2 linked regions of the Luteolibacter sp. Y139 genome follow. Each later gene encodes a partner of the first gene's protein in a complex. Links are inferred from orthologs where the notes say so. Each region holds a gene or a part of one and is shown in the gene's direction. Other genes may lie near its edges.

Evidence for each region.
Region 2: the proteins of WKV53_RS23995 (region 1) and lpxA are in contact, whole or in part, in a crystal structure (PDB 4J09), measured with the Escherichia coli proteins. The link is inferred for Luteolibacter sp. Y139 from one-to-one orthologs.

Annotation. Positions count from the first base shown.
Region 1 is NZ_JBBUKT010000012.1:124,932-140,150, forward strand. Bases 7,940-10,831 are described here. They hold WKV53_RS23995 (MFS transporter), read left to right. Parts: upstream 7,940-8,697; coding sequence 8,698-9,966; downstream 9,967-10,831. Other genes in these bases: WKV53_RS23985 (alpha/beta fold hydrolase), read left to right, coding at 7,940-8,248; WKV53_RS23990 (hypothetical protein), read left to right, coding at 8,313-8,621; WKV53_RS24000 (beta strand repeat-containing protein), read right to left, coding at 10,070-10,831. Outside these bases: WKV53_RS23960 (lamin tail domain-containing protein), read left to right, coding at 1-3,741; WKV53_RS23965 (pseudouridine synthase), read right to left, coding at 3,826-4,527; WKV53_RS23970 (class I SAM-dependent methyltransferase), read right to left, coding at 4,524-5,540; WKV53_RS23975 (nucleoside deaminase), read right to left, coding at 5,586-6,026; WKV53_RS23980 (LOG family protein), read left to right, coding at 6,106-7,179; more of WKV53_RS23985, read left to right, coding at 7,250-7,939; more of WKV53_RS24000, read right to left, coding at 10,832-15,219. UniProt on the Escherichia coli protein: Probably transports across the inner membrane the two dehydrated forms of N-acetylneuraminate (Neu5Ac), 2,7-anhydro-N-acetylneuraminate (2,7-AN) and 2-deoxy-2,3-didehydro-N-acetylneuraminate (2,3-EN).
Region 2 is NZ_JBBUKT010000008.1:206,818-222,131, forward strand. The notes cover bases 5,669-8,655. They hold lpxA (acyl-ACP--UDP-N-acetylglucosamine O-acyltransferase), read left to right. Parts: upstream 5,669-6,741; coding sequence 6,742-7,569; downstream 7,570-8,655. Other genes in these bases: ccoN (cytochrome-c oxidase, cbb3-type subunit I), read right to left, coding at 5,669-5,897; WKV53_RS19575 (hypothetical protein), read right to left, coding at 5,894-6,046; WKV53_RS19580 (hypothetical protein), read right to left, coding at 6,120-6,638; WKV53_RS19590 (hypothetical protein), read right to left, coding at 7,576-7,890; WKV53_RS19595 (HIT domain-containing protein), read right to left, coding at 7,935-8,294. Also shown: WKV53_RS19540 (sulfite exporter TauE/SafE family protein), read right to left, coding at 1-513; WKV53_RS19545 (hypothetical protein), read right to left, coding at 596-742; cytochrome c oxidase accessory protein CcoG, read right to left, coding at 749-2,152; WKV53_RS19555 (hypothetical protein), read right to left, coding at 2,303-2,524; WKV53_RS19560 (cbb3-type cytochrome c oxidase N-terminal domain-containing protein), read right to left, coding at 2,550-3,179; WKV53_RS19565 (hypothetical protein), read right to left, coding at 3,176-3,352; more of ccoN, read right to left, coding at 3,360-5,668; more of WKV53_RS19600, read right to left, coding at 8,656-8,893; WKV53_RS19605 (fumarate hydratase), read right to left, coding at 8,944-10,572; WKV53_RS19610 (hypothetical protein), read right to left, coding at 10,674-11,408; WKV53_RS19615 (type IV pilus twitching motility protein PilT), read left to right, coding at 11,569-13,011; WKV53_RS19620 (DUF5069 domain-containing protein), read right to left, coding at 13,016-13,441; WKV53_RS19625 (N-acetylmuramoyl-L-alanine amidase family protein), read left to right, coding at 13,580-14,578; WKV53_RS19630 (N-acetylmuramoyl-L-alanine amidase-like domain-containing protein), read left to right, coding at 14,709-15,314.

The DNA of each region.
Region 1 (15,219 bases):
ACCAAGGTGGCCAGCGACAACGTCCCGGGAAACCCGGCATGGAACTCGAATGCCAGCGGCGCCCGCTCGAATGCCGACAGCCTGCGGCGCATGGCCTTCAATGTGACGGCCCAGCTCCCGCTGATCGCCAGCGGCAACAATGTGCTCGCCGTCCACGGGATGAAGAACACGGCCAACGATCCCAGCTTCCTGATCCTGCCTGAGCTGATCGCCGGCACCTACATTCCCACGGCAGCGCCTGCCTTCTACGGCAATGACCGCGCCACTCCGGGATGGATCAACGGCCAGCCCAGTTCGCTCGGCAAGGTGGAAGACACCCAGTTCAGCGTGAAGCGTGGTTTCTTCACCGCACCCGTCACCGTCGCGATCACCTCGCCCACGCCAGGAGTCACGATCAACTACACCCTCGACGGCTCCACGCCTTCCGCCACCGCGGGCACCACCTACACCGGCCCGCTGACGATTTCCTCCACGTCAGTGCTGCGTGCCATCGCCACCAAGCCCGGCTGGGAGTCCACCGACGTCGATACGCAAACGTATCTCTTCCTCAATGACGTGATCACCCAGTCCTCCACTGGCACGCCGCCGCCCGGTTGGCCGTCGGCCAGCGGTACCTCGCAGGTGCTCGACTACGGAATGGACCCGGATATCGTGAATCACTCGAACCCGGACATCGGCGGGCAGGCATCGGTGAAGGCTGCGATCGCCTCGTTGCCAGCAGTTTCGATCACCACCGACTTGCCGAATCTGTTCAACATGAACGGATCACAAGGCATCTATTCAAATCCTAACAACCGCGGCTTCGCGTGGGAGCGGCCTGCTTCGCTGGAGTGGATCAATCCACCCAATGGCACCAATCCGAACGGTACCAGCGAATTCCAGGTCAATGCCGGCCTGCGGCTGCGCGGCGGCTACTCGCGCAGCACGGACAATCCGAAGCACTCCTTCCGCGCGTTCTTCCGCGGCGAGTATGGTGACTCGAAGCTGACCTATCCGCTCTTCGGCCGCTACGGAGCGCAGGAGTTCGACCAGATCGACTTCCGCACCGCGCAGAACTACTCATGGTCCTTCGGCGGGGATGACGCCAATACCTTCCTCCGCGAGGAATCGACCCGCCAGGCCCAGCTCGACATGGGCCAGCCGGGCTCGCATGTTCGCTACTTCCACCTCTTCCTCAATGGCCAGTATTGGGGGCTCTACAATCTCGACGAACGCACCGAGGCCGACTTCGCGGAAAGCTACTTCGGCGGCCACAGCGCGGACTACGACGTGGTCAAGGCCGAGCAAACCGCGGACTACACGGTCGGTGCCACCGACGGGACGCTTGTCGCATGGCAGGATCTCTGGAACAAGGCCAAGACCCATCGCGCCAATCCGACCAACGCGAACTACTTCCGCCTGATGGGACGCGGAGCCAATGGCGTGACTCCAACGGCCGATCCCGTTTTGTTAGATCCGGACAATCTCATCGACTACCTGCTGCTGACCTTCTGGACGGGCAACCTCGACGGCTGCACCTCGGCCTTCCTCGGCAATGATCGCGCCAACAACTGGTTCGGCAGTCGTCGCCGCGATGGCAATCCGGGCCAAGGCTTCCGGTTCTTCGCGCACGACTTCGAGCACACGTTCTTCAACGTGGACGAGGACCGCACCGGTCCCTTCACCGCACCGAACGAGTCGAACTTTTCCTACTCGAATCCGATGTTCCTCCATCAGGACCTGATCGGAAACGCCGAGTATCGGATGCGCTGGGCGGATCGCGTTCACAAGCAGCTCTTCAATAACGGCCCCTTCACGCCAAACGCCTGGCAAAACCGGATCAACAAGCTCGCGGGCGTGGTCGATGACGCCATCATCGCCGAGAGCGCCCGCTGGGGCGATGCCAAGGTGTCGACGCCCAAGACCCGCCAAACCTGGATCAACGCGCAGAACTCGCTGCTCAATTACCTGCCGCAGCGCACGTCGGTCATCCTCAATCAGCTCCGCGCTGACGGACTCTATCCCACGCTCGATGCGCCGGTGGTCACCCCCTTCGGCGGCTACCAGAACAGCGGCGTGCAGGCGGTAATCAATGGTCCGGCATCCTCGACCTGGTACTACATGCCGGACGGCTCCGACCCGCGCGCGGTGGGCGGCGCGGTGAAAAGCGGTGCCCTCACCTACACCTCCGCCACGACCAGCGAGGATCTCATTCCGATGTCGGCATCCGGCTGGAAGTATCTGTCCGATGGCAGCAATCAGGGCACCACGTGGCGCGCGGCGGCATTCAGTGACGCCTCCTGGTCCACCGGCACCGCCGAGCTCGGGTACGGCGATGGCGATGAAACCACGATCATCCCGATCACCGAAGTCTCGCCGGGCCAGAAAACGGCGACCTCCTATTTCCGTCGTGCCTTCTCGGTCACCAATCCCGGCCAGATCACGAACCTCAATGTCACGGTCGAGTATGACGATGCCTACGCCGTTTACCTGAATGGCACCCGCATCGCCGGCAACCTGCCGGTGGACCCTGCCTACAACTACTACGCGGGTAATAACATCGAGGACACCCTGGCCACGACCCAGGTGAATCCCGCGCTGCTGCTCGCCGGCAACAACGTCATCGCCGTGGAGATCCACCAAAGCGCTCCCACGAGCTCCGACATCAGCATGAATCTCTCGCTGACCGCCACCCGGTCATCGACGCCGACGCCGCTGTTCCTGACGGGAACCGGCGAGCGCAAGCTGCGTGCCCGTGCCTTGAGCGGTGCCACCTGGAGCGCGATGACGGAGGCCACCTTCCTGCTGGATACCGATCCGGCGTCGCCGTCGAACCTCGCGATCTCCGAGATCCACTACCACCCGGCCGATCCCTCGCCCTCCGAGATCACCGCGGGCTTCGAAGACGGGAGTGACTTCGAGTTTGTGGAGTTGCTCAACACCAGCAACCGGTATGTCGATCTCGATGGGGTATATTTCTATGGTGCGGTGAGCTTCAATTTCACCGGAGCCGCCACCGGCCGCACGCTCGCACCCGGCGCGCGGGTGCTGGTGGTGGGGAACCTTGATGCCTTCCAGCACCGCTACGGCAACAATCTGCCGGTAGCCGGCCACTACTCGGGCAAGCTCGATAACGCCGGTGAAAACCTGATCCTCTACACGCCCGGCGACAGCGTGATCCGCAGCGTGAACTACGATGATGCCTCCCCGTGGCCTACCGCCGCCGATGGCACGGGAGTCTCGCTCGTTCGCCGTCATCCCACCGAACCGGCGGGAGACAACGACCCGGAAGGCTGGGCCGTCAGCGGTGCGATCGGCGGCTCGCCGGGCACTGCCGATGTCTTCGCACCGGGGACCTTCGACGCGTGGACCACGGCCACCTTCACGCCGGCGCAGCTCGCCGCATCCGCGACGTCCGGCCCCTCCGCCGATCCCGACGGCGACGGCCGCAGCAATGTCGAGGAGTATGCCTTCGCCACGCAGCCATTGGTACCCGACCAGCCGGACGTGATCTTCACGTGGAGCACGGTGGCCGCGGCCAAGCATGCGGCCGTGCGCATTCGCCGCCCTACAACAGCCACGGATGTCCTCTACGAACTCCTCGCCAACGACAGCCTCCAAGGCGAATGGACGGTGATCGGAAGCACCGCCGCGGAAACGACGCCGCTCGGTTCCGGCATCGAGCACGCGGTCTTCCGCGACGCCACACCGGCCACCGGGGCAAAGCGCTTCCTGCGCGTGCGCGCGACGTGGAAGCCGTGACATCTATTCGGCAGGAGGTTCCTTCCCATCAAACCGCGGACAGATCCCGGACCGCTACGCGGTCACGATCCTGATATCGGCGACTCACTGGCGAACTACGGCAAGTTCCGTACTTCCCAGGATCCGCCATTCGCCTTCTTCGAGGTCATCGGGCAAGGCAAGCCCGCCGATCGACACTCGCTTGAGTTCCAGCACGTGATTGCCAGCCGCGGCGAACATACGGCGCACTTGATGATAGCGGCCTTCCTCAAGCGTGATCCGGGCTTCCTTCTCGCCGAGCACCTCCAGCGTCGCGGGCAAGAGCGGCTTGTCCTCGCCGCGCAGGACGAGTTCGCCATTGGAGAAGAGCGCTTCCTCGTGTCCTTCCAGGGGACGATCGAGCGTGACCTGATAGGTCTTCGGCACGTGATGCTTCGGGCTGATCAGGCGATGAAGGAGCTGGCCATCGTCCGTCATCAGCAGCAGGCCGGTGGTGTCCTTGTCGAGGCGGCCGACGGGACTGAGCACCGGGTTCCGCAGGGCGTAGCGCGGAGGCAACAGGTCGTAGATGGTGTCTCCGGGATCGTCCGTGCTGCAGGTGTAGCCGGCGGGCTTGTGAAACATGAGCGTGAGCGGAGCAGGCGGATCAAGCGGCTCGCCCTTGAACAAGATCTCGGCATGGGGAGGGAAATCCTTGGTGCCGAGCACGCGGCCCTGGATGTCAGTCACCACGCCCTTGCGCAGGAAGCCTTCGACATAGCTGCGTGAGCCGTAGCCAAGGTTTGCGAGTAGTTTCACCAGTTTCATCTGCGGAAGTCGTTCGAGGTTCCCATCCGCTTCTCGGCGAACAGCAGCTTGTAGGTCGAGTTCTCGACCGGCTTGCGCCAGACTAGGCCAAGCGCTTCGAGTTCGGGTTCGTAGGGAAGTTGACGGTTCGCAACGAGTAGCAATCGTCCGCCGGTGCGGAGCGCCGCAGCGGCAACGCGGAGGAAGGCTCTTCCCAAGTGAATGTCAGTCGCTTGCCCGGTGTGAAACGGCGGGTTGCTCACGATGACCTCGTACTTCCCCGGCACACCGGCGACGACGTCGTGCCAGTGATACTCGAAGTTGCCCTCGCCGAGATTCTTCCGCGCGCATGCCAATGCCCGTGCATCGGCCTCGAACAAGTGGATCGCCTTCACCGCCGGATTGGTCTCGGCCACCGCCTTGGAAAGATAGCCCCAGCCCGCGCCAAGATCAGCCACCGCGCCGCGCAGATTCTTCGGCAGATTTTCAACCAGCAAGGCCGAGCCGGGATCGACATGATCCGCACTGAAGACGCCGGCTTCGACGAGGAAGCCACCCACCTCGCGCGGTACACCGAGCGCGCGCCACTCGGCGAGCAACGCCTCATCCCAGGTGCCATCCTTCACCGCGTGGAAGGCGCGGCACTTGTGCTTCGAGAGAGAAGCGATCTTGCCCGCCGCCTTCTCCAATTCCTTCTCGAAGCGCTGCGCACCGCCAAGGTTGGCCATCGCCACCACCAGCGTGCCACCATCTTCTAACAAATCATGCGCCTTCGCGAAGGCCGCGAGTGTCTCGTCCTTCGACTTTCCCGGCAGCAGCAGTACCAGCGGCCAGGTGCCGGACGGTTCGTCGACTCGCGCGAAGCCCGCCTTCTCCCACGCCTCCGCCAGCGGTTTCAGCGGCTGCCAGCCAGTAACCTGCGGCCATGCCTTCAAGTCCGGATGCGGCTCCGCCCCGAGGAACAAGGCCCGTGACGGCGCTGCGATCTCCCCTTGCGAAAAGGGCAGCAGCAGGGTTTCCAAGGCGGGGCTCACGCCGCGGACGATGCACACCGGAGGCCTCGCCTGCGAAGCGTGAAATCACGGCTCGCCAATATCCTCGTTCCACACCGTCGGATTCGCCTCGATAAAGCGGCGCATCAGGTCCACGCACTTCGGACTCTGCACCACCTCGATCTGGACGCCGCGGCTCTTCAGCAGCTCTTCCTCGCCCATGAAGGTCTGGTTCTCGCCGATGACCACCTTCGGGATGCCATAGAGCAGGATCGCTCCGGTGCACATCGGGCAGGGCGAGAGCGTGGTGTAGAGCGTGCACTCGCGATAGATATGGGCAGGCAGGCGGCCGGCATTCTGGAGGGCATCCATCTCGCCGTGGAGGATGGGATTGCCCTGCTGCATGCGGCGATTGTGGCCTCGCCCGAGGATGATGCCTTGGCGCACGATGACGCTGCCGATGGGGATGCCACCTTCGGAAAGACCCGTAGCAGCTTCCGAGATGGCGGCTTGTAGGAAGGGATCCATGGCGTTAGTCTCCATTGTTGAAACCGTCCGATATCTCCGGCACGGCGTCTGCTAAAATCAGCCCACGTTAGCGAATCTCATGCCTAAAGTAAGACTTTCTGGAACCGTTCTCGGCACCGATGACCCGGGCCGTGCGGTCCGCGCCCGCCTCCTCTACCTGCTCTTCGGGGCCGGTTGGGACATCTACAATTCGAACGGCGACCAGCGCATCACGCTCTCCAACATCGAGCGCAAGATCATCGAGGCGGAGTCCTTCGTCTTCACGCCCGGGGCGACGCTGGAAGACATGTTCAAGGCGATCTCGATCTTCGTCGGCTACCAGACGCTCGACCGCAATCTGGCCGGCAAGCCAACGGTGATCCTCAACACCGACTTTTCCTGGGACCCCTTCTTCTCGGTGCTCACCCACCTGAACAAGATGGGCACCATCAAGCAGAACTACCGCGACTTCCTGCTCGCCGCGGAGAGCCCGGAGGGTGTTTTGGAAACGCTCGAACTGGGCCGTGAGAAGGGCGTTCCGGATGCCGGCCGCGAAAAGATCGGCGAGTGCAAGGGCACGTCCTTCGAAAATCCGGTGCCGTCCGACTATGCGGGCAATGTCTGCGTCTTCTGCTCGGCCACTTTGGAAGATCCGGCCTATCTCGCCGACGGCGAGGAACTCGGCCGCCTGCTGGCGGTGAATCGCCTCGGCTGCGTTTCCGGTGCCGGTCGCTCCGGCATCATGGGTGCCGTGGTGGAGGGCTCGGTGGGCGCCGGCGGCTGGACCGCGGGCTCGAACGTCCCGCACATCATCGAGCTCGAAGGGCTGCCCGACGGCCTCTCCAGCTTCTGGCTGCGGCCCGATATTTACACCCGCATGGAGGTGATGATCGAAAACTCGGACGCCTTCGTAATTTTCCCCGGTGGGGCTGGCACCGTGCAGGAGCTGCTCGCGCTGATGATCTTCAAGCAGCAGAAAAATCCGCTCATGACGGGCAAGCCGGTGGTGCTTTTCAACCGCGCCAACCCGGCCGGAGTACGCTTCTGGGACCCGCTCATCGACCTTTTGAGCGGCATGTGCCCGGCCGGCGACTTCGTGGTGGCGAACGAGTTGGGCGAGATCCTGCCTGCCATTCAGCGCGGTCTGCCAAAGCGCGAAGCGGCCCCGGTCTAACGGCCGGGCTGCCAGCAATTGTGGAATGCATGATTGCCGTCCCCGGCTGGAGATGGCATTTTCGCAACGGATGAAGCGCATTTCCTGCAGCGCCGGGAGCACCCGGGCACGCACGGCCGCACGGCTGGGCGCGCTCCTGCTTGCGCCCTTCCTGCTCACCCAATGCGCCACGAATTACTCACTGGTCGCCAACCGGCCGGAGGAAGCCGTGCGCAATGAGACCTTCGGCTATCGCAAGTGGATGCGGCCGGATGCCACGCCGGAGACCGTGGTGGTCGCCCTCCACGGCTTCGACGGAGCCTCCATCGACTACGAGAATCTCGGCAAGCGCCTGCTCAAGGAGCAGCCGAAGATCGCCGTGTATGCCTATGAGATCCGCGGCCAGGGAAAGGATCCGCTCAAGGCGCGCCGCGGCGACATCGATGACCCGAACCTCTGGTTCAGCGATCTCGGGAAATTCTCCGCCATGGTCCGCGCCAAGCACCCGCACGCCCGCATCGTGTGGTTCGGGGAGAGCATGGGCGGGCTCATCATTTCCCACGCCTATCAGCAAGCCGTCGCCGCGGGCCAGGCGCCACCGTGCGACGCCCTGGTCCTGTCCTCGCCGGTCGTGAAATTCCGCGAGGATTTCCCGAAGTGGAAAAAGGACCTCGTCCGCGGGGCCGCGGAAGTCGCCCCGACGGCCCGGGTCTCGCTGGAGACGATCGCTGGAGGCCAGGAGGTCCAGATGACCCATGACACCCTGCACTCCGAGCAGGCCGAAACGAACTCCTGGCACATCGACAAGCACACGCTGCGGCTGCTGGTGACACTCAGCGACCTGATCGACAGCATGCCGGACTGCGCCCGCACCTTCGCGGTGCCGACACTGGTGCTCCACGGCGGCAAGGACTTCTTCAGCAGCGACAAGGACGTCGCGGACTTCTACGGAACCATCCCCAAGGAGGCCAACCGCACCCTAAAGAACTATCCGGACAGCTATCACCTGCTGATGTACGACGACAAGAGGGACCAGGTCATCGGTGACGTGGAAAAGTGGCTGGTGAAGCTCCCGGACATCGAAAAATGAGCCTGTGGGCCTCGCCCGGCTTCGCGATTGCCAAGCCGCGGTGGCTGTTCCAAGGTTCCGTCCGATGACGAAGCCCGTCTGCTGCCTCCTGATTGCCCTCGGACTCGCCGCCTGCGCGAAGAAGGACGTCGTCGTCGATCAGCCGCCTCCCACGGAAGGCACGGCCAAGCCCGTCAACAAACCCCGGCCCGATCCCGGCGAGACCCCGGCGGTGCCACCCAACAAGCTGGTGAACTCGCAAAGCGGCATGATGGTGCCGCCTCTCGAGAACACACTGCCGACCAGAAACGACATGACGGCCACCGCGCCGGTCGGCCCGGGTGGTGGCGGCGTCATCGCCACACCGCCGACCGCGGACAAGCGGGGCGAGTGACGGGACGGCGGCCGTGCGGCTCATGCCGCTGAATCGGTTTGTCACGGTCGCGGGGTTGTCGATGGTCGGCAGCTCCATGAGCACCCTTCCCGCGCCCCATAGCGACCGAGAGGTCCGCCGGCTCCGCGATCTCTCGCTGCAGCAGGTGCGCTCTGGCGTGGCCGCCTGGCTCGGCTGGCTGTTCGACGGGCTGGACATGCACCTCTACACGCTGGTCGCCACGGCCTTCGTGGCGGTGCTGCTTTCGACCGGCGAGTCGGATCCGGAGGTGGGCAAGAAGGCGTCCATCATTCAGGCCGCGTTTCTCATCGGCTGGGCGCTCGGTGGTGGTTTCTTCGGGCGCGTGGCAGACCTGCTAGGCCGGAGCCGGGCACTGGTGCTGACCATTCTGACCTATGCCTGCTTTACCGGCCTCTCGTTCTTTTCGACGGAGTGGTGGCATCTGATGGTGTTCCGTTTCCTCGCCGCGCTCGGCATCGGCGGCGAATGGGCGGTGGGTGCATCGCTACTCTCGGAAACGTGGCCGAAGTCGTGGCGGCCGTGGATCGCCGCCACGCTGCAGAGCGCGGTGAACTGCGGCATCCTGCTCGCGTGCGTGGCGGGAGCGCTGCTCGCGGGTCACCCGCCGCACTGGATCTTCCTCGTCGGCATCGTGCCCGCCTTCATCACGCTGTGGATTCGCAAGTCGGTGCCGGAGACCGAGGAGTGGAGCGAGGCGCGCAAGGACCAGCCCGCGCCGAAGATCCGCGAACTCTTCGGGCCGAAAGTGCGCAGCATCACGTGGAAGGTGATGCTGATCTGCGCGGTCTCGCTCACCGCACACTGGACCTTCATGTTCTGGCAACAGAGCTACATCCGGAGCTTGCCCGAGGTCGGTGCACTGAAAGCGGATAAGGACCACGCGACTGTGATGGCGCTGCTGTGGATCATGGTCGGCTCCATCATCGGGAACTTCGTCGCGGGCTTTCTCGCGAATGTGATGGGCTACGGGAAGGCGATCGCGCTGATGCTCGGCGGCTACTTCCTCGTGATGTGGTTCACGTTCTCACGCGGCCATGACCTGCACACGGTCTATTTCCTCTTCGCGATCACGGGGCTGATGCAGGGCTGCTTCGGCCTCTTCACGATGTGCCTGCCTCCGCTGTTCCCCGTGCTGCTGCGAAGCACCGGCGCGGGTTTCTGCTACAATATCGGCCGCATCCTTTCTGCAGCGGGCGTGGTGTTCTTCGGGATCTCCAAACACAAGGTGCAAGGCGACTTCGCCGGTGTGCTGCTGATGGCCTCGTGGCTGTTCATTCCCGCGGCCTTGTTCGCGCTCTTGCTGCCGGCGGAGGAGGATCAGTGAAGTGGCGATCTACGCCGTGTCGACGGAACGTCGACACCCCAGAAAGGAAAGCGGCCACCCCGATCCGGGATGGCCGCCATGCCCAATTACCCTATGAATTCTATCAGGGAGCGGTGACGCTGGCGCGGAGGAAGCCCTTCGCAGGCGTCAGTCCATTCGATCCACCGAGACTGAAGCTGCGGTAGCTGTAGCCGGCTCCGGCGGGAGGAAGTCCCGTCGTGATCGCCGTCGGAACGGCATTCACGGTGACCGGGAAGCCGCTCAGCGTGGTGCTGCCGGCGATCGAGTAGGTGATCCCATCGGCCACCGACGCCGCGGTGGACGGCGCGCCATTGCCAAAGGCGGCAGTACCGGTGCGGATGGCCGCGGTCAGGATCAGCTCCTTGTTGCTATCTCCATCGATATCGCTATCGGCAGCGAAGACATAGATCTTGGTCCCCACGCCGCCACTGGCGGGATTGCCGCCGAACGCGAACTCGGTGATGTTATCCACGCCATCCTTATCCGGATCGGCGGTCTGGCCGATGATCGCCGGATTGGTCTCTCCCGGGAAGAAGCTATCAATCCAAGTGCCATAAGGCGTGCTGCCGGAGGTGGTGACACTGAGCAAGCCATCACCGCTGATCAGCGACGTTTCGAAGTTCGCACCGAGCGCAGCGATCGATCCAGGACGACCCCACTTGCCGACGGCTTGCGGAGCTCCGTTGATGAAGAGCTGGTCGATGACATCGGTGCCCGCGGCCGTGAGGATCAGCGTGCCTCCCGTATTCAGGCGGACGTCCGAGCCATCGGCGAAGGTTGAGGCGAGGTTCAGCGCGAGGGTGCCTTGCGAAACCGTGGTATCGCCCGTGTGGCCGATCGCACCGGTGATCGTCTGGAAGCCGCTGCCGGTCTTCACCAGGCTGAGGCCGCCACCGGTATTACCGGTGAAGGTGGCCGAGGCATTGCCATCTCCGATCGTCAAGGCGCCGCCGGCAGTCGAGGTGACGACACCCGAGCCGCTCAGGCCATTGATGGTGTCATTGAAGCCGCCAATGTTGAGCGTGCCATTGTTGACGACGCTGCCCTTCGTGGCACCGTTGGGGATCTGGTCGGTAGCGCCGAGGATCAGGAAGGTCCCGGCTCCCACCGTGGTGTCACCCACGTAGTCATTGGGATTCGCCGTCTGGTTCGCCAGGGTGATGGCAACCGAAGAGGCATTGAGTTGGAAGCCGCTCGGACCCGTGACCTGTCCGGTCAAGCGGGCAGCGCCGGTGTTGGTGAATGTCGCATTCGCCAGGTTCGCCGTGATGGTTCCGGAGAACGTGTGCCCCGCCGTATCCAGCCGGATGCCAACCTGATCGGTGCCCAGTGCGGTATTGAACACGATCGCGTTCGCGATGGTGTAGCCACCGGCGGTATCCAGCAGAAGGCCGGCCTTGTCGGTCGCGGTTTCACCGATAGTGATCGGACCGGTTCCGAACGGGCTGCTGACGATCGCTCCCGCAGAGCCCACCGTGACCGGTGCCGAAGTGATGCGAAGGCGTGTGCCGGTGGTGGTGCCGTGTGCCAAAAGCAAGCCGCCGGAGAACGTGTTCGGATTGTCGAGCGCGAGGATCGTGTTGCCGGTGTTGGCATTACGAACGGTGACCTTCACGGCCTTGTTAGGACCATTGAGGATCTTGTTGGAGATGGTGTTTGTCTGCGCGGGAATGGTGAGCGTGGAAACACCGGCTCCGGCACTGCTATCGGTGATGGTGGCCGTGGTGGCACCCGCACCGAGGTTGGTGAAGCTGGCATTGAAACCATTCAGGTCGAGCACGCCGGTTCCCGACATGTTCAGCAAGGCGCTGGCTCCGAAGGCACCTGCACTGCCTGCCTTCAGCGTCCCATCCGAAATGGTGGTGGTGCCGGTGTAGTTGCTGGTGCCAGAGAGCAGCCAGGTGCTGAAGCCGGACTTGGTCACCGCCGTCGCGCCGGACGTACCGGGGTTGTTGATCGCTCCCATCACTTGGTTGCCGGTGGCAGTACCGCCGAGCACCAGGGTGGTGGAGAAAGTCGCATTGGCAGTGTAGCCACCGAGAATGTGATTTCCCGTGGTGGGGTTCAGCGTCAGCACCCCGCCGCCGGCGACATTGTTGATGATCCCCGTGCCGAGCGAGTAGCCATTGCCACCGGTCACGTTGATCGTGGTGGTGTTCACGTTGAAGCCCGCCGGAGCGATCGTCAGGGTATTGCCGGTTCCCGAGCCAAGCTGGTTCACGTCGAGGGTGACCGTGGCGCTCCCCAGGCCGCCGAGACCATTGCCGCCGGAGAACGTGACCGGATTGTCAGAGCGGAGCTGGAGAATGCCACCCGCGTTCAAAGCCAGCGGCTGCACGGCGCCAACGGTCTCAACCGAAAGTGCCGAAGAGATGCCCGAGACCGTGTTTCCGGGATTCGCCTGGAGCTGGAGGATGCCATTGGAATTGATGACCGTGCGGTTGGCGCTGGCGGCAGGTCGGCCCGTGTTGTCACCCGAGAGCACCACCGTGGCACCCGCGTTGACGGTGAGCGCACCATCAAAGGTGTTGTCACCGGTCAGGCTCAGAAGGCCGGTGCCAGCGGTCAGCGAGCCGGTGAAGGTATTGTCTCCATTGAGAACGATGGAATTGCCGCCGGTGGCCACGTTGATCACATCGCTGCCATTGTCTGCGATGACCGAGTTCACCGTCAGCGGATGAGTCGGGCTGTCGTTGCCCAGATTGAGGGTTCCGAATTGGGTCGTGAGCATCCCTTGGTTGGCCGAGCTTCCGATCGTGAGACTGTCGGCAGTCGGCGTTTGCCAGATCGTTCCACCGCTGAAGTCGCCGACCATGAGAACGTCGGTGGCGTTGGCCGGAGCGATGGTGGCAGGCCCGGCGGTAGCACCCATCTGCAGGAAGCCGATCTGATTCAGCGGCGAATCGGTCAGAGTGATGTTCCCGGCGGTGCCGCCGTTCACGATGCGGACGATCGCAGCGGGATCGCTCGGGATCGTGCTCGGGCCGAGACGGGTGACGTCGGCATAGGCACCCGCGTAGGCCGTGATCGGACCGGCGAAGTCATTGGTGGAATTGGTGCCGATCACCGGTTGTCCGGCGACCATCACGCGAGCCCACGGCAGGATGCCGTTGGTATTGGTGCTGTCGGTCGTCGCAATGCTACCCGCGCCGAGTACCAGCGACGAACCAGCCCCTGCCGTCACGGTTCCGAGCTGGAGCTTCGCGCCACCGCTACTTTGGGTGACATAGCTGGTCTTGCCTCCCACCAAGGTCGTGGATCCCACGAATTCGGTATGGGTTCCGCCGGCCAGATCGAGCGTGCCGCCGTTGAAATTGAGGATACCGCCATCGGCAAGCTTCGAGCTATCGTTGATAGAGTAGTCGAGGCGGAGCGTGCCTTCGGTGATGGTGGTATTGCCGGTGTAGGTGTTGTTTCCGGAAAGGGTCCACGTGCCGGTGCCGGCGTCCTTCAGGACGTTGACCGGATTGGTGCCGTTGGTGATCGCTCCGGAGATCGTGCCGTTCGAAGCGCCGCGGAGATGGAAGCCGCGGTTGCTGGTATTCGCAGCGAGGGTGCCGGAGATCGTCAGGCTGCCGGCATTCGAAAGGAAGGCAGTGCCACCGCCGCCGGAAGTGGCGGTGAAATTGCCGGCGATCGTGTTGTTGCCCGCGTTGTTGATGATCGCTGCTTCACCGGGAATCGGCAGGGGATTCGGGAAAGAGAGCGCATCGAAGCTGGTGGTGAACGACAGGTTGCTGGCGAGCGAGATGTCACCGCCGCTGCCGTCGAGAACGAGCGAGCTAAGGCTGCTCGGGTTCGCGGACGGGACGACCGTGATGGTCTTGGGCCCCACGCCAAGGGCGGAGGAATTGGTGATGACGAGGTCGCCGGTATTGACGTTCACGCCGCCGGTGAAGGTGTTGTTGCCCGAGAGTGTCCACACGCTGGAGCCGTTGTTCTTGAGCACCGAGGTCCGGTTGACCACGCCTGCCACCGTGATGACGGCACCGGCGGTGCCAGCACCGGAAGCAGCGGGGCTGATGGTCACGACCTTGGTGCCGGTGTTGACCGCAGTCACGGTGGTACCGCCCGCGATCCCCGTTCCCGAGATCGTGGCTCCGTTCACGATGCCATCGACCGAGGCGAGCGTGATGGTGGTGGCTGCCGCGGCGAAGTTGGCCGCCAGCGTCGTCGTGCCAGCGGTGGCATTGTCCAGGATCTGGCCGGAGATTTCGCCGGTGCCAGCGGTGGATCCGTTGAGTCCGAGGGTTTTGCTGCCGAGGCCGCTCGCGGTCACATTGGCAGTGAGCTTGAGCAGGCCGGTGCCATTGTGGCTGATGCTGCCACCTCCAGTCGTGCCGCCGAGATCGAAGGTGCGGTTGGTGGTTTCACCGGTGCCGGTATAGAGGAGTGCGGAGGTGTTTCCGATACCGCCGAGCGAGACGACGGCATTCGTGCCAAGCGGACCGGACACGCCGGTGTTCTTGATGGTCGCGGAGCTGATATTACCCGCAAAGCTGCGCGTGGGTCCGCTGTAGGTGTTGTTACCCGTGAGGACGATGGTTCCGCCGCCGGCCTTGGTCAGCGAACGGGAACCGCCGCTTTCCGAAATGGTGCCGCTGATCGTCACCGGGCCGGAGTTGCTGCCGATGATGCCGTCCCCGGCTCCGGTCATGTCGCCAGCCAGCGTGATTGGCCCAGCCCAAACGGTGTTGAGGTTGTCGACGCGGAGCTGGCCGAGGGATTCCCCGGTATCGCCCCCCGCCAGCGTGACCGCGGCGTTGTGAACCCCGGCGCCGGCAAGAAGCGTGCCGTTGGCGAGGATGTTGATCGTCGCGGCCGCATTGTCCGCGCCATTCATCTGGGCCTTGCCTGCACCTGCCGCAGCACCCACGCCGATGTTCCAGATGCCGGTGAAATTGGAGTAGTCGCCGTTGAGAATGGTCGTGTTGGTTCCAGTGCCAAGGGCGGTGACATTGGTCGTGCCCGCGCCGCTCAACGCATTGCCCAAGCCGGTGAAGGTCACGTTGGCCTTGTTGACGTTCAGCGTCGCGTTGTTCACCACCGGGCCGAAGCCGAGCGAACCTTCATGGCTGGCGATCAGGGTGCCGGCGTTGATGGTGGTGGTTCCGGAATAGGTGCTGGCGGCGGTGCCATTCAGCGTGAGCGTGCCGGCACCGGCCTTGGTGAGTGAGCTCGCCGAACCGGCGTTGTTTGCGATCGTTTCCGCGATCGAGGCACTGTCACTTG
Region 2 (15,314 bases), on another replicon or contig:
CAGCGGCACCGTGCCGAGGCCGAAGGCGAGCGCCACCTCCGCGCCACGCGCCGCGGATCCCGAGGCAAGCAACGCGAGGAAGACCGCATACAGCGGCCCACAGGGAAGGAATGGCGTGAAGAGGCCAGTCAATCCCGCGCCGGCAATCACCGGCAGCTTCATCGTCCTGAAACGCAGCCTCGCGATGAAGCGCATCAGGAAGGCGGGGCGTGGGATCTTCTTCTCCAAGCCCGTGGCTAACAGCAGCAGCGCTGCCACCAGTGCCCACGGCAGCAGCACCGCCGGCGAATGGAAGAACCAGCCGAGCGGCTCTTTTCCCAGTGCCCCGCACAATGCGCCAATCGTGCTGTAAGCGAAAAGCCGTCCCGCGTGGTAGGCCGAAGCCGCGGTCATGCGCTCGCTCTCGCTTTTCGCCATCATGCCGACTCCGCACGCCAGCGGACCGCACATGCCAGCGCAGTGCAAGCTGGTGGCTAGTCCGGCCACGAGGGCTCCGGCGAGCGTCAAGTCCATGGTGTGGGGAATGACGAATTCAGAATGTCCGAATGTCGAAGGGCTCCTGTTCAGGGCATTTCATTCGTCATTCGGAAATTCGTCATTCGGCCTTAATTTCGATCTGCTGCGGGGCTTGCTTCACGGCCACGGTGATAAGAGCGGTCCATGCCGTGATCAGCAGCAGAAAGGCGAAGCAGACGAAGATCCATGGATGGCGGACGAAGAAGGCGGGACGTTCGGAGTTCATGATGGGTCAGGGTTGAGGAGTGGAAGGCTCGGGGCCGAGGAAACGCATCTGGTGACGCAGCACCACGTCACCCGGCTCTGCATGGATTTCGATTTCGAGGTCGGCGGCTCCGCGATAAGCTGTCGTGGGAGCCACTACGATGGCGGGGCGGGTGATCTCTCCGCCCGGCGGTACCTCGATGGAGGTATCGGCGCCGCTCAGCGTGTAGCCTTCCGGCGCGTTGGAGAGATGCAGCGTGAAACGAGCGGGCTGGTTGCGCTTGTTGTAGAAGCGGACCTGGTAGTGGTTTCGCACCGCCGTGGCATCGGTGTAGAAGGGTTGGCCGCGCATGCGGGTGAAGTCGGCAGTGAAGGGCCGCGCTTGTCTCCAGCCCGCGATCGCGAAGGCGATCAGCCCCAGCGCTCCCAGAATGGTGTAGGCAATCACGCGCGGGCGGATGAGGCGGCGCTTCTTCCCGGTGAGGCCATTCAACGAATCGTAGCGGACCAGTCCTTTCGGCCGGCCGATCTTCGTCATGATGTCGTCGCATGCGTCGATGCAGGCGGCGCAGCCGATGCACTCGAGCTGCAGGCCATTGCGGATATCGATGCCGGTCGGACAGACATTCACGCAACGCCGGCAATCGATGCAGTCGCCCGTCACCTTGCCCTTGGAACCACGGGGCTCGCCGCGCTTTTCATCGTAACCGACGTTCACCGTGTCGTCATCGGTCAGCGCACTCTGCAAGCGGCCGTAGGGGCACATGATCACGCAGAACTGCTCACGGAACCACCCGAAGCAGAACCACAACGATGCGGTGAGGAAGATGACGATGCCAAACGAAGTCGCGTGCGCCAACGGTCCCTCATGCATGTGCTCGTAGAGCCGCGGGATCGAGACGAAGTAGGAGAGGAAGACGTGGGCGATCAGCGCGGAGCAGATCGCGTAGAGCAGGTGCTTCGTCCCGCGCCGGGCGATTTTCCCAGCGCTCCACGACGCGGCATCCAGCTTGCGGCGCGCGACCGCATCGCCCTCGGTCCAGCGCTCGATGCGGCGGAAGACGTGGTCAAGGAAGACGGTGTAGGGGCAAGCCCAGCCGCACCACAGCCGGCCTAACAATGCAGTCACGAAGAACAGCGTGAAGCCCAGTCCCGTGACGCCGAAGAACATCACCCACAGGTCCTGCGGGACCAGCGTCAGGCCGAAGACGTGGAAGCGGCGCTGTTCGACATCGAAGAACAGGGCCGGGTTGCCATTGATGGGAATCCACGGCAGCGCGATGTAGATGGCGATCAAGAAAGCGCCGAAGATCCGCCGCGCGGTGGTCCACTTTCCCGACACGTCCGCAGTGTGCAGGAAAAAGCGCGATCCATCCTGATTGATCGTGGTGACGGAATCGAGGTTCGGACGCTTCTGGACCGGGGAAGACATGATGGAGCGGACAGGGGAACGGTGGCAGGCCGGCGGCTCCGTGACTGCGCATCCTCTCGCAGAGAGTCCGCGGATTCCACCTGTAGCGGAACGACTGCGTCGTTCCGGCTGGGCACGGGTCGCATCAGCAATTCAAGCGGCGCTTCCCCTTCAAGCATCGCCCCGCCGGAAGAGCGCAGCCCTCCCGCTACATGGGCTGAGCGCTTCCAGCCGTCTCTTGCAGCTTCGCCATTCATCCATCGAACATTCGGTCTTCGAACATTCGAATTCGCAGAGCGCCAAACCATCGGGAACAGGCTGAACAATGGCTTGGAACAGTCGTTCGCGGAAGCGTGGGTGATCGTGGTGGTGGTCGGTTTCGTTGGTTTTCATTTGGGGGGATCGGTAAAGGCAGCACTCAGCCGCCGAAGTCCTTCGGATTCCTCGAAATCAGGAACGCCGTCAGCTCGGCGATCTGTTTCGGCGTGAGCATCTGTCCCCAGGCCTGCATCTTCGCGCCATTGTTGCCGGGGGAGTCGGCTGGCGTGCCCTTGTTGATCAGGTTGAAGATGTCCATCGGCTTCGCGCCATACTTCCACTGGCCGTCGGTGAGGGGCAGGCCGGGCAGCGGGATCTTGTTGCCGCCCACGTTCATGGTAGCGCTCAAGTCGGCGGCGTGGCAGGCGACGCAATTGATCGAGAACGTCGCTTCTCCCGATGTCACGATCGACGGATCGGTGGACCACTTCGAGATCAGCGTGGCGTCATCGAGCGATGCTAGCGTGGCAGCAAGCTCCTTGTCCTTCTTTTCCTGAAGCGCGGTGACCTCCGCGATGATGTGCTGCTGGTCCGTCTTGTAGACAGCCGTGTGGTAGTAGAGCACCCAGTAAGCAACGAACCACACGATGCCACCGTAGAAAGTGAAGAGCCACCAGTTCGGCAGCTTCTGGTCGAATTCCTGGATGCCGTCGTACTCGTGCTCGCGCAGGATGACCTCGCCCTTCTCCTTGGCGTAGTCGCCGCGTTTGATCTCGTCGTCGGGATTCATGGATCGGAAGGTTTGTCGGAATCGTTCAAGGGAAGGTCGGCCATGCGCTTTTGCTCGTCTGGCTTCAGGCGGATCGCGCGCAGCGTGGTGACGAGGAAGACGGTAAAGAGGACGCCGAAGGCGATCATCGGGACGATGGTCGCCCAGTCTTCGAGGATGACGCGTTTGAACATGGCAGTATCACGGGTTGGCGGAGGTTTCGCCCTTGCCAAAGGCCTTGGTCTTGTCGGTGACGTTGCGGTAGCTGTCCGGATCGAGCGGCACTGCCGCGGGCGGGCCGTCCTTGTGGATCTCGTGGTAGGTGCCGAGCTTCTGGACGTAGGCGATCAGCGCGACGACTTGGCTTTCCGAGAAATGGCGGACCAGTTCCTCGGTGCTCGCGCCCTTCATCGGCTCGTAGCCGACGGGTGAAGATCCTTCGAAGAGCGAGCGGGCGATGGCCATGCCTTGTTCGCGGGCCTGCTGGTCGATCTCATCCTTCGTCCATGCCGGGAAGGGGACACCGAGTTGGCGTTGGACGGCGATCTTGTTCGGCAGCGATTTGAAGTCGGTCTTCTGCTCGTAGAGCCATGGGTAAGGGGGCATGTTCGAGTCGTCATTCGCCCAACGCGGGTTCATGAAGTGGAACCAGTGCCACTTGTTGTCGCGCTTGCCGGAGCGGACCTTGTCCGAGCCCTGGACGAAGTTGCCGCCCTCACGGGCGAGGTCGGGCCCCGTGCGCTTGGAGCCCCATTGATACGGGTAATCGTAAAGCGACTCGCCGAGGTGCGAGAAGTCGTCCTTCACGCCGGCACGGCCGTAGCGCATCACATCCGGCATCAGCGTGCGGATCATTTGCGAGTGGCAGTTGTAGCAGCCCTCGCTGACGTAGAGATCGCGGCCGGCGAGCTCGAGTGGTGTGTAGAGTTCCTGTAAGCGCCCTTCGATGTTCTTCTCGCGGTTTACCAGCAGCGACGGGACGATCTGGACGCTGCCGCCGATGGCCACGGCGATGAAAGTGAGCAAGGTGAAGGGCAGGTAGTTCCGCAGCAGGCTTTCGTGCCACTGGTCCCAGGCACCGCCCTTGGCCTTGAAGACGCGGACGGCCTTGATCACCAGCAGGATCGTGGCTAGCAGCGCGGCCTTGTCGGCATGCGGCGGCAGGAAGAACCACAGGATCATCATCGCGAGCGCGGCCACGCAGTAGGCGACCGGATCGCTGAAGAGGGCTTCTCCGAAGCGCAGGCGATCGTAGGTCTTCTCCGGCACGGCGACTTCCACCGTGTCATCGGTCGCCTTGCCCGAGCGGGCGGTCATGAAGATATTCAGCGCGCAGAAGAAGAAGCCGAGCAGGTAGAGTCCGCCGCCGAAGGAGCGCAGGATGTAGGGGAGCTGGATCGCCTTGAGCGTTTCCACGAACTCATACTTCAGCGTGGTGCCGCCTTCTGCGACTTCGCCAAGCATCAGCCCCTGCGTGATGCCGGCCGTCCACATCGCCGTCACGTAGAGCAGGATGCCGACGAGCCCGACCCAGAAGTGCATGTTGGCGAGCGAACTCGACCACAGTTTGGTTTTCCACAGTCGCGGAGCCAGCCAGTAGAACATGCCGGCGGCCATGAAGCCATTCCAGCCGAGCGCACCGGAGTGGACGTGACCGATGCCCCAGTCGGTGTAGTGCGAGAGTGCATTCACCGCGCGGATCGAAAGCAGCGGTCCTTCAAACGTGGCCATGCCGTAGAAGGTGATCCCGGCGGCGAAAAACTTGATCACCGGATCGGTGCGCAGCTTCGCCCATGCGCCGCGCAAGGTGAGCAGGCCATTCAACATGCCACCCCACGAGGGAGCCCACAGCATCAGCGAGAAGAGCATGCCAAGCATCTGCAGCCAGCGCGGCAGCGAGGTATTCAGCAGGTGGTGAGGCCCGGCCCAGATGTAGATGAAGACCAGCGACCAGAAGTGAACGATTGAGAGACGATAGCTATAGACCGGCCGGTTCGCTGCCTTTGGCAGGAAGTAATACATGATCCCGAGGATCGGGGTCGTCAGGAAGAAGGCGACGGCGTTGTGGCCATACCACCACTGCACCAGGCCATCCTGCAGGCCGCCGAAGATCGGGTATGAGTGGATCCACGAAGTCGGGATCGAGAGGTGATTGACGATATAGAGCATCGCGACCGTCACGATGGTGGCGATGTAAAACCACAGCGCGACGTAGAGGCTCGGCTCATTGCGCTTGGCCAGCGTCCAGAAAAAGTTGATCCCGAAGATCACCCAGACCAGTGCGACCGCGATATTGATCGGCCAGATCAGCTCGGCGTATTCCTTCCCGCGGGTGAGACCTGCCGGTAGGGTGATCGCTGCCGCCACGATGATGAGCTGCCAGCCCCACATATGGATCTTGGAAAGGAGATCCGAGGCCGTGCGCGTCTTGCACAATCGCTGGGTGGAATAGTAGATGCCCGCGAAGGCCATGTTGCCGACGAAGGCGAAGATCACCGCATTCGTGTGCAGTGGTCGCAAACGGCCGAAGGTGATGTATTGCAGGCCCTCGCCTTTGAACAAACCGCCGGTGATGGTCTCGATGAACTTGCCGTTCATCTGCCACCACGAGAGCTGGGTGGCGCAGATCACGCCGACGAGCATACCCACGATGCCCCACACGATGGAGGCGATCATGAACTGCCGCACCGTGCGGTCGTCGTAGGTGATAGTGGTGGTCTTGGCGGTCGCGGTGTTCATTTCGAAGTCGGGGTGTCGTCGTCGAGGGGCAGCAGGGAATCGCGTTCGGGCGACGAACGGCGCGAGCGGCGGAACTCGCCGGCGAAGCAGAAGATGAAGATCCCGGCCAGGCAGGAGCTCACGAGGATGGTCAGGGCGATGACGTTCATGGCATCACGGCCAGTAAAATGCGGCCGCATGAACCCGTCCCCGCGCCGCTTGCCAGAGAGTGCGCGGATTCTATCAAACCGTGTCCGCCATCTCGCGTGTGGTGCTCCACTCAAGGTAGGTGTCGCCGATGATCGATGGCAGCGAGCGGTCGCTGAAAAGCTCCGGCCGCAGGATGAGGTGGAGACCTTTCCCGTCGGCGGGCGCCGGTCCCAAGGAGACGCGGAAGACGTTGGTGAGATCGACGCATCCCTCGACTGCAAGGAGGCCATCAAGCACCGCATGACCGCGCCGGGCGAGCGCCCCCAGTACCTTGCGGCGGCTGCAGGGGCTGTTCGGCGGGCAATTCTTGCAGCCGTCGTCCATGCCCAGCAGACTCCGCTGGGTCGGCGTTTCGGAGATGGCTTGGATCAATTCCGGGGCGAAGGCGGTCCATCTGCCTGCTGCGTCATCGTCAAACTCATTCAAATGTCGGGCAATCGCAGGAGCGAGGCCGGCAGGAAGCTCCGGGAAGCCATGAAGCACCACGCCCGGCGCAGCGGTCCGGGGAGCGAGGAACCATCGATGGAAGGCGGGTAGATTGCTGGCGAGCATGACCCGGAGCGTAGGAGTCCGGGCGGGCTTCTGCTGCGCATCCGTTTCGAAAAGGCGCGCGGATTTTCTGAAATCAGCTAGCGGCGAGGGGGACCGGAAGGCAATGCAGCGCAAAAAACGTTCGCCATCCCGCGCCGGGTCGTTCGGAATCCCGCCTGTGATCCATCCGACGGCGATCATTTCCCCGGAAGCCAAGCTCGGCGCGAACGTTCGCGTCGGGCCCTACTGCGTCATCGAGGCCGGAGTCGAACTCGGCGACGGCTGCGTGCTCCACTCCCACGTCGTGCTCGGTGGTCCGTCCCGGATCGGCAAGGACAACGAGTTCTTCCCGTTCGCCGTGATCGGCGGGAAAACCCAGGACCTCAAGTACGAGGGCGAGCCGACCTACCTCGAAATCGGCGACCGCAATGTTTTCCGCGAGAACACGACCGTTCACCGCGGCACTCACGCCCATACTCCGACGCGGATCGGCAGCGATAACCTGTTCCTCTGCTACTCGCACGTCGCCCACGACTGCCAGCTGGGGAACCACATCATTCTCTCCAACAACGGCACCCTCGCCGGTCACGTGGAAGTGGCAGACCACGCGATCGTCTCCGGTCTCGCGGCCATCCACCAGTTCTGCCGGATCGGTTGCCACTCGATCATCGGCGGCTGCGCGAAGATCGTGCAGGACGTGCCGCCCTACATGATCGTCGATGGCAATCCCGGTGCGACCCGCGGGCTCAATCTCGTCGGCCTACAGCGTCGCGGATTTTCCGAGGACGACATCAAGGCGCTCAAGAAGGCCTACAAGAAGCTCTTCCTCAAGAAGGACGGCAACCTCGCGAACCTGCTCAGCTCGCTGAAAGCGGATCGCCCCGCGAACTCCGAGCCGGTGAAGCACCTGATCGAGTTCATCGAGCGCTCGCAGCGGGGGATCTCGCGGTAGGCGAACTCAGGGCGTCACCGGAGACCGCTCGGCTCCGTTGACGAGCACCTTTCCTTTGTCCCGAAGATTGACCACGTCGCCCGACTTGAGGGCTCCGTAGTCCTTGCCATCCACGGTCAAGGTCTTGCCGTCGGTCTTTGCTTTCACGCTCTCCCCGTTGAATTCGATCCCGCCCGTCCCTGACGAGGAGGATGAAGTTTCGTCGGGGACTTGGAATGTGATGCCTTGACCCTTCAGTTCCGTCCCGGTCGAGACGACAGCCTTGAACTTGCACGAGCCGAGAACGAGGACGGCGAGCAGGGGCAGAACGGACCATTTCATCCGGATGAGCCTAGCCTGACTGGCCTTCAAGACAAGCCAGCGGTTTAGACCGTCATCTCGCCTGCCTGAGCGGGATTGGCCGGATCGAGTGGAACCCCGGAAACCAGATGGATATGCAAGTGTGGCGTGCTCTGATAGCTGCCGCCATTCGTGATGATCTTGTAGTTCGTCTCCGCAAGCCCGCGTTCGCGGATGATCGACACCGCGACCTCGAGAAGCTCCGAAAGCAACGTCGAATCGGTCACATCGACCAGCCGCGCGATGTGCTGCTTCGGGATGATCACCACGTGCATCTCCCAAGTCGGCCGGGTGTGCTCGAAGGCAAGCACCCGGTCCGTCTCCGCCACCACGGTGACGGGGACACGGCCGCTCAGAACGGAGTCGCAGTAGAAGTCGCCAGCCACGGCGGAAGGGAAGAAGGAGGAAATCAACCCTCGATTTCCGCTCGTGCATAGAGTTCGGCCAGCGGCAGCGAGGCTTCGATTTCCGGTAGGGGAACGGCAGCCTCCAGACCGTCGTAATGCTCTACGGCAAATCCGCCTTCGGAACGGCGGCGGTAGGCTGTGACCGATGCCCCGTCGGGCTCGACGAGAAGTAGAACCTTGAGTGAGGAGACGGTCAGGTAAGCGTCACGCTTCTCGCCAAGATCAGCGCGGCGAGTCGATTCACTTAGGACTTCGATCACGACTACCGGTTGGTCTTGGAAGTGGTCGGTTGCCGGGTTGGGGTGGCAGACGACCATCGCGTCAGGATAGTAAAAGCGGGTGTGATCGGGGAACTCGATGCGAACTTTGGTGTCGCCGTTGAAAGGCTGGCAGGGCTTGCCCCGGAGCTGGACGGCGAGGAGAACAAGGGCATCGGTGGCGATGACATTGTGCCGGTTCGTCGCGCCAGCCATGGCGTGAACCGTGCCGCCGATATACTCGTGCTTCACATCGCTGACTTCCTCGCCGGCAAGGTAGTCAGCGATTGAAAGAGGCGATGCTTTCGCGAGAGCGGTCATGGTGCGAAACTATAGGATATGCTGTTTGGCGGCAAACCGGGATTTTGGGCTCACACGCACACCGGGCACTCGTTGATCTTTTTGAAGAAGTCGTTGCCCTTGTCATCCACGAGAATGAAGGCGGGGAAGTTCTCCACGCGGATCTTCCACACGGCTTCCATACCGAGCTCGGGATACTCGACGACTTCCTGGCTCTTGATGTGTTCCTTCGCGAGCAGGGCGGCGGGGCCGCCAGCGGAGCCGAGGTAGAAGCCGCCGTGGGCCTTGCAGGCATCGGTCACGGCCTGCGAGCGGTTGCCCTTGGCGAGCATCACCTTCGAGCCGCCGTGGCTTTGGAAGAGATCCACGTAGGAGTCCATGCGGCCTGCGGTGGTCGGCCCGAAGGAGCCTGACGGATAGCCCGCGGGAGTCTTGGCCGGGCCGGCGTAGTAGACCGGGTAGTCCTTGATATAGGCGGGCAAGTCGCCGGTTTCATCGAGGACTTCCTTGAGCTTCGCGTGGGCGATATCGCGGGCGACGATGATGGTGCCGCTCAGTGAGACCGCGGTGGTGACCGGGTACTTGCTCAGCGTGGCGAGGGTCTTCTCCATGCCCTGATCGAGGTCGATCTCCACGCCCTTGAATTTCCAGTCGCGATACTTCTCCGGGATGAAGCGGCCGGGGTTCTTCTCCAGCTTCTCAAGGAAGATCCCGTCCTTGGTGATCTTCGCTTTCGCCTGGCGGTCGGCGGAGCAGGAGACGCCGATGCCGACCGGACAGGAGGCACCGTGGCGCGGCAGTCGCACCACGCGGACATCCAGCGCGAAGTATTTCCCGCCGAATTGCGCGCCGATTCCAATCTGCTGTGCCAATCCTAACAGCTCCTTCTCCAGCTCCAGATCGCGGAATGCCTGGCCTTGGATATTGCCGGAGGTCGGCAGTGCATCATAGTAGCGCGTCGAAGCCATCTTCACCGTTTTCAGGCAGGTCTCCGCCGAAGTGCCACCGATGACGATCGCGAGGTGATACGGCGGGCAGGCAGCCGTGCCCAGCGAGCGCATCTTCTCGACGCAGAATTCCTTCAGGCGTTTCGGATTCAGCAGCGCCTTCGTCTCCTGATAGAGGAAAGTCTTGTTGGCCGAGCCGCCGCCCTTGCTGACGAAGAGGAATTTGTAGGCGTCACCGTCGGAGGCATAGAGGTCGATCTGCGCCGGCAGGTTCGTCTTGGTATTCGCCTCGTCATACATCGTGAGCGGGGCAGTCTGCGAGTAGCGCAGGTTTTCCTCCTGATACGTCTTGTGAATGCCCTTCGACAGCCACTCGGCGTCATCACAGCCAGTCCACACCTGCTGGCCCTTCTTGCCGACGACTGTCGCGGTGCCGGTGTCCTGGCAAGCGGGGAGGATGCCCTTGGCAGCGATCTCTGCATTCTTCAGCAGCATCAGCGCGACCATGCGGTCGTTCTCAGTCGCCTCGGGGTCATCGAGGATCGCGGCGACCTGCGCGAGGTGACTCGGACGCAGCGTGAAATTGATCGCCTTCATCGCCTCGTTCGCAAGCAGCGCGAGACCTTCCGGCGCGACCTTCAGGACCGGCTTCCCTTCGAATTCCGAGACCGACACGTGCTCCGTGGTGAGGCACTCATACTCGGTCGTGTCGGGACCGAGCGGGAAGGGATCCTGATAGACGAATTCGGACATGCGGGGGAGCTTAGGCACGGCCCGCGGGGCGTCCAGTCCCGGGAAAAAATTGAATCCCCGCCGGCACGGGGCCGGACGGGGATCCGTTGGGGAGGATGGTTTCAGGCGCGGCGGCGGCGCAGCAGGGCCAGCAGGCCGAAGGCACCGAGCAAGGCGGACGAAGGCTCGGGGACCACGACCCAGAGACGGTCTTGGCCGTTCGGGACGGGGTCATTCCCGGCATCGACCGGCTTGGCATACTGGAAAGTGAATCCGGGCTGGTAGGTCCAGCCGCCAGCGACACCGGCGAGGAAGGTCTCGGCATTGCTCCGACCCAGCGCGATGTCCGGGTCCGCCACCGTGTCGACGCTGAAGTTCCCGCTGTCGAGATTACCCGATGCCGGATCGTGGATGATTTCCCACAAGGCGAGCTGCATGCCGGCCGAGTAGGCGAGGAGATCATTGTAGCCGCCATACCCGGCGTCCGGCCAATCGCCACCGCTGGCGGAAATCGCGTCGCGCACCATGCCGTCGAAGACCGGCAGGGTATTGTAGAGCAGGGCGGAGATGTCGTCGGACTGGGCAAGCGTCAGGCTGCCGAAGCCCGAACTCACGTCGTAGTGAGTGCTTTCGTTGAAGCCCGCGCCGAAGTCGGCACAGAAATCGAAGATCCACGCGCCCCCCGGACCCGTCCGCAGATCCGCTCCGGCATATTGATTCACCGAAGAGGCACCGAGCGTGATCAAATACTGCCCGGACTCATAACGCTGCTCCAGATCCGGCTGCAACGTCTGGGCCAACGCAGGCAAGGCCAGCGCGGCAAAAGACAGAACGGTCGTGAGCGTGGGGAACCGCATCGTTTTGAGGGATGCACCGGCGAACTGGACCGACGGTGCAGCGGAGGTGAGGCGATATTTAAGAAATCCTAAATGATCCGCAAGCTTTCATTTCCGCTCGCGGGCGCATCGATTGGAGACGAACCGTGCCCCGAGCGGCATTTGGAAAAGCACGCGCGCCATGGCAGTCATCGATACCTTCCTGAAACTGATGTTAGAGAAGCGCGCCGAGCGCCTAGTTCTGGTCTCGGACGCTGTCCCGTACCTGCTGAAAGGCGGGGAAACGATCGAGCTGTCGATGCCGGCCCTCAGGGAGGACATGCTGGCGCGGATGGTGAAGGAGATCACCGGCGATGAACTTTCGGCACGGAAGGAAGGGACGTTCCGCGCAGCCGATGGAGCCTTTGGCTATGCGGTGCTTCCGTCGGCAGGGGAACTCCGGATCGAAATCCACGCCGCCGGAGCAATGCCGCCAGCCGCGGAAGAGGAGGATCCTCTCACCAAGGCGGTGGCCGACTTCGCCAAGTCGCACGAGCCTGCCACGCCGAAAAGTCCGCCGCCCGCCCGCTCCGGTCCGGATCTGCTCGCGCTCATCGATCAGGCGGCTGCCCTCGACGCTTCCGATCTCTTCCTGTCTTCGGGGAAGCATCCGCGAGTGCGGAGAAATGGCACCCTTTCCTTCCTCGAAGCCGACCCGCCCGACGCCGCGAAGATCCTGGAGCTGATCCCCGACGATGCAGCCCGTCGCGAGTTCGAGGAAAGCGGCAGTACCGACTTCGCCGCCCGCTGGGAGCTATCCGGTGGCAGTCGGCGTTTCCGCATCAATGTCTTTCGCCATCGCGACGGAGTGGCTGCCGCGCTCCGGCCCATTCGTCAAAAGATCCCGCCGCTCACCGACCTCGGCTTGCCCGAGGACCTGTTGGATCTCGTCTCCTTCCCCAATGGCCTCGTGCTCGTCACCGGCACCTCGGGCTCGGGGAAATCCACGACACTCGCCGCACTGGTCGATCACTTGAATCGCACCCGGTCACGGCACGTCATCACGATCGAGGACCCGGTGGAATACGAGCACCGGGATAACCAATGCCTCATCCACCAGCGGGAGGTTGGAACAGATGTGGAAAGTTTCAGCACCGGCCTGCGGGCTGCCCTGCGCGAGAATCCGGACGTCATCCTGTTAGGCGAGCTACGGGACCTCGATACGATCTCTTCGGCGCTCACGGCGGCGGAGACCGGCCACCTGGTCTTCGGCACGCTGCACTCCGGCACTGCGAGTTCGGCGGTGAATCGCGTCGTCGATGTCTTTCCCGGCTACCAGCAGTCGCACATCCGGACACAGCTCGCCCTGTCCCTCCGCGCCGTGGTCTCGCAACGCCTCGTTCCAACGAAAGCGAAGAAGTTGGTGCCCGCGATCGAAAAACTCATCGTCACGTCCGCCGTCGCCACCGGCATTCGCGAAGGGCAGGATCACTACGTCCGCACCGCCATGCTGACCGGGGTGGAGGAGGGGATGGTCACCCTTGAGCGTTCGCTGGCTTCCCTCGTCCGCAAGGGCATCATCGACCGCGAAACGGCTGTCCGTCACGCCATGGACCCGAAAGCTCTCCAGCACCTGATGGAGTGACCTGTTAGTGCAGCCTGTCGTCGGCCTCGATGTAGTCCATGAAGGTCACGATGTCGTGGCGATCCTGGAGACCGGACTCGGCCTTGCGCTGGATTAGCCTCTCGGCGAGGTCATCCCGGAAGCCGCGGGTCCGCATGAAAGACGTCCACCAGGTGAACTCCGGCGTGCCGCGGGAAACGCCGTTCTCCTGCGCCCACGCGAGCGCTTCGCTATCCGACTTGCCGGAGAGGATCTGCTCCGCCAGCGCCGGGTATTCCACGCCGAGGAACTGGCAGGTCCACAGGTCCATGCCCGAGCCGAGGTTGTCGTGATACTTCGGATGCAGCTTGCCGGACGCGTGCAGCCGCACCTTGTCACAAAGCCGCGGAAAGTAGATCACACCGTCGATTTCATCGCGCGGACTGCGGGGTACTTCGAAGCTCTGGGACATGGCAGCAGGTTGCAAATTCCTTCTCTCGGCACAAGTCCCGCAAACTTCGATCGAGTTCCAACGGAATTCCTACAAGAACTGAAATCCCCGCCTCGGGTTCTCGGTATCCGGCCTTCGATACACTTCGGTGTTTCCTCCATGAAATCCCTGCCGTCCCTTCGTTGGTCTGGTCTCTTGGGCTGCGCTGCCGCCCTGTTCACTTGGTTCCTTCCCGTCATTGCTCACGCCGAGAGGGAATTCGAATGGCACCCCCTCAAAATGGAGGGCCGCGACTACCTCTCCGCCGAGGAGATCGGTCGCTTCTACGATCTGAAGCTCCGCCGCGACGGAAAGAAGATCTTCTTGGAAAAGCTGGCCGACAAGAAGGCTGTCTCCATCAGCATGGAGGTCGGCTCTCCCGAGTGCGTGATGAACGGTCTCAAGTTCATCTTCATCACTCCCGTGATCGAAGCGGATTCCGTTGTCCAAATCTCCCGGTCGGATCTCAGCCGCGTTCTCGATCCCGTGCTTCGGCCCGAGCTGATCAAAACCAGCGGACACTTGGAAACCGTGATCCTCGACCCTGACAGCGGCGGTGACGACCGCGGCACCACGGCGGGCGATGCACTGCAGATCGCCAGGATGGCAGCGAGGGACCTCGAAGCGATGGGTTTCAAGGTCGTGCTGACTCGCGACGAGGCTGGCGCGGTGGCACCGGAGAAGCGTCTTGAGTTGGCAAACGCGGTGGAAGGCGGTGCCGCGTTCGTCGGGGTCCGATTCGACAGCGGGGAGCATGGAAAGCGCGGCATCAGGACGGCGCCTCTCTCCTTCCACAAGGATGCCCCGGCGGACGACAAGTTGGTGCAAGGAGACCTGGGTCCCGCGAGCATGGCCCTCGCCTCCGGCGTTCATTCATCGGCGTCCCAAATGCTCAGGATGCCGTCTGAGCAGTCCAAGACCTACATGGTCGATCTCGGTATCCAGCCTTCCTACGATGCCGTCTTTTCCAAGCTGAAGCACCCTGCGATCTTCTTTAGTGTGGGCTGCCTGAGTGATCCCGAGGACGCCAAGCTCCTTCGCAATGAGGGTTATCGAGCGACCCTTGCAAAATCGATCAGCAGCGGGATCCGGAGATATCAGGCCGCCACCGGGCGGTAGCAGGGCGAACTCCTTATTCCTCCGCACCCTCTCGAACGTGCCAGTCCCTCCGACGGGGAATTGCCCGTATTGGGACGGTTGAATCGGAATGCTCCTTTGCTTTTTCTAAGATCTCCGTAGGATGCGCGGAATGAAATTGGCCGTGTTCTCCGCCTTGTTGCTCGCCGTGCTGCCGGTGGCTGCCCAGCACACTGTCACGCCACCGAGCCCGCCGCGCTTGCCGATGGCGACCGTCTTCAAGGGCGAGGCAAAGTTCCGCGCCATGATCCAGCTCGCGGAAAAGGAGAATTGGCGGCAGCTACCGCTCGGCGCCCGTACCATCCGCGCCGCCCGCGCGATGGTTGGCACCCCCTACACGAACTACACGCTGGAGGTGGATGACCGCATCGAGTCGCCCGTGGTGAACCTCGGCGCGATGGACTGCTGGACCTACTACGAGAACGCCTTGGCCTTCGCCCGCATGCTCCGCTACAAGCCGGGCCCGTACACCCCGCAGGACATGCTCCACATGGTCGAGGTGGAGCGCTACCGTGGCGGCGTCTGCACCGGCGGCTACCTCAGCCGCATGCACCAGCTCGAGGAGGTGTTCTCGGACAATCAGCGCCGGGGCTTCGCCAGGAACATCACCCCGAATCTGCCCGGTGCCGTCCGCCTCCAGCGCGAGATCCACGAGATGACCGTGCAGTGGAAGAGCTACCGCTACCTGCGGAATAATCCTTCGCTGCTCCCGGAAATG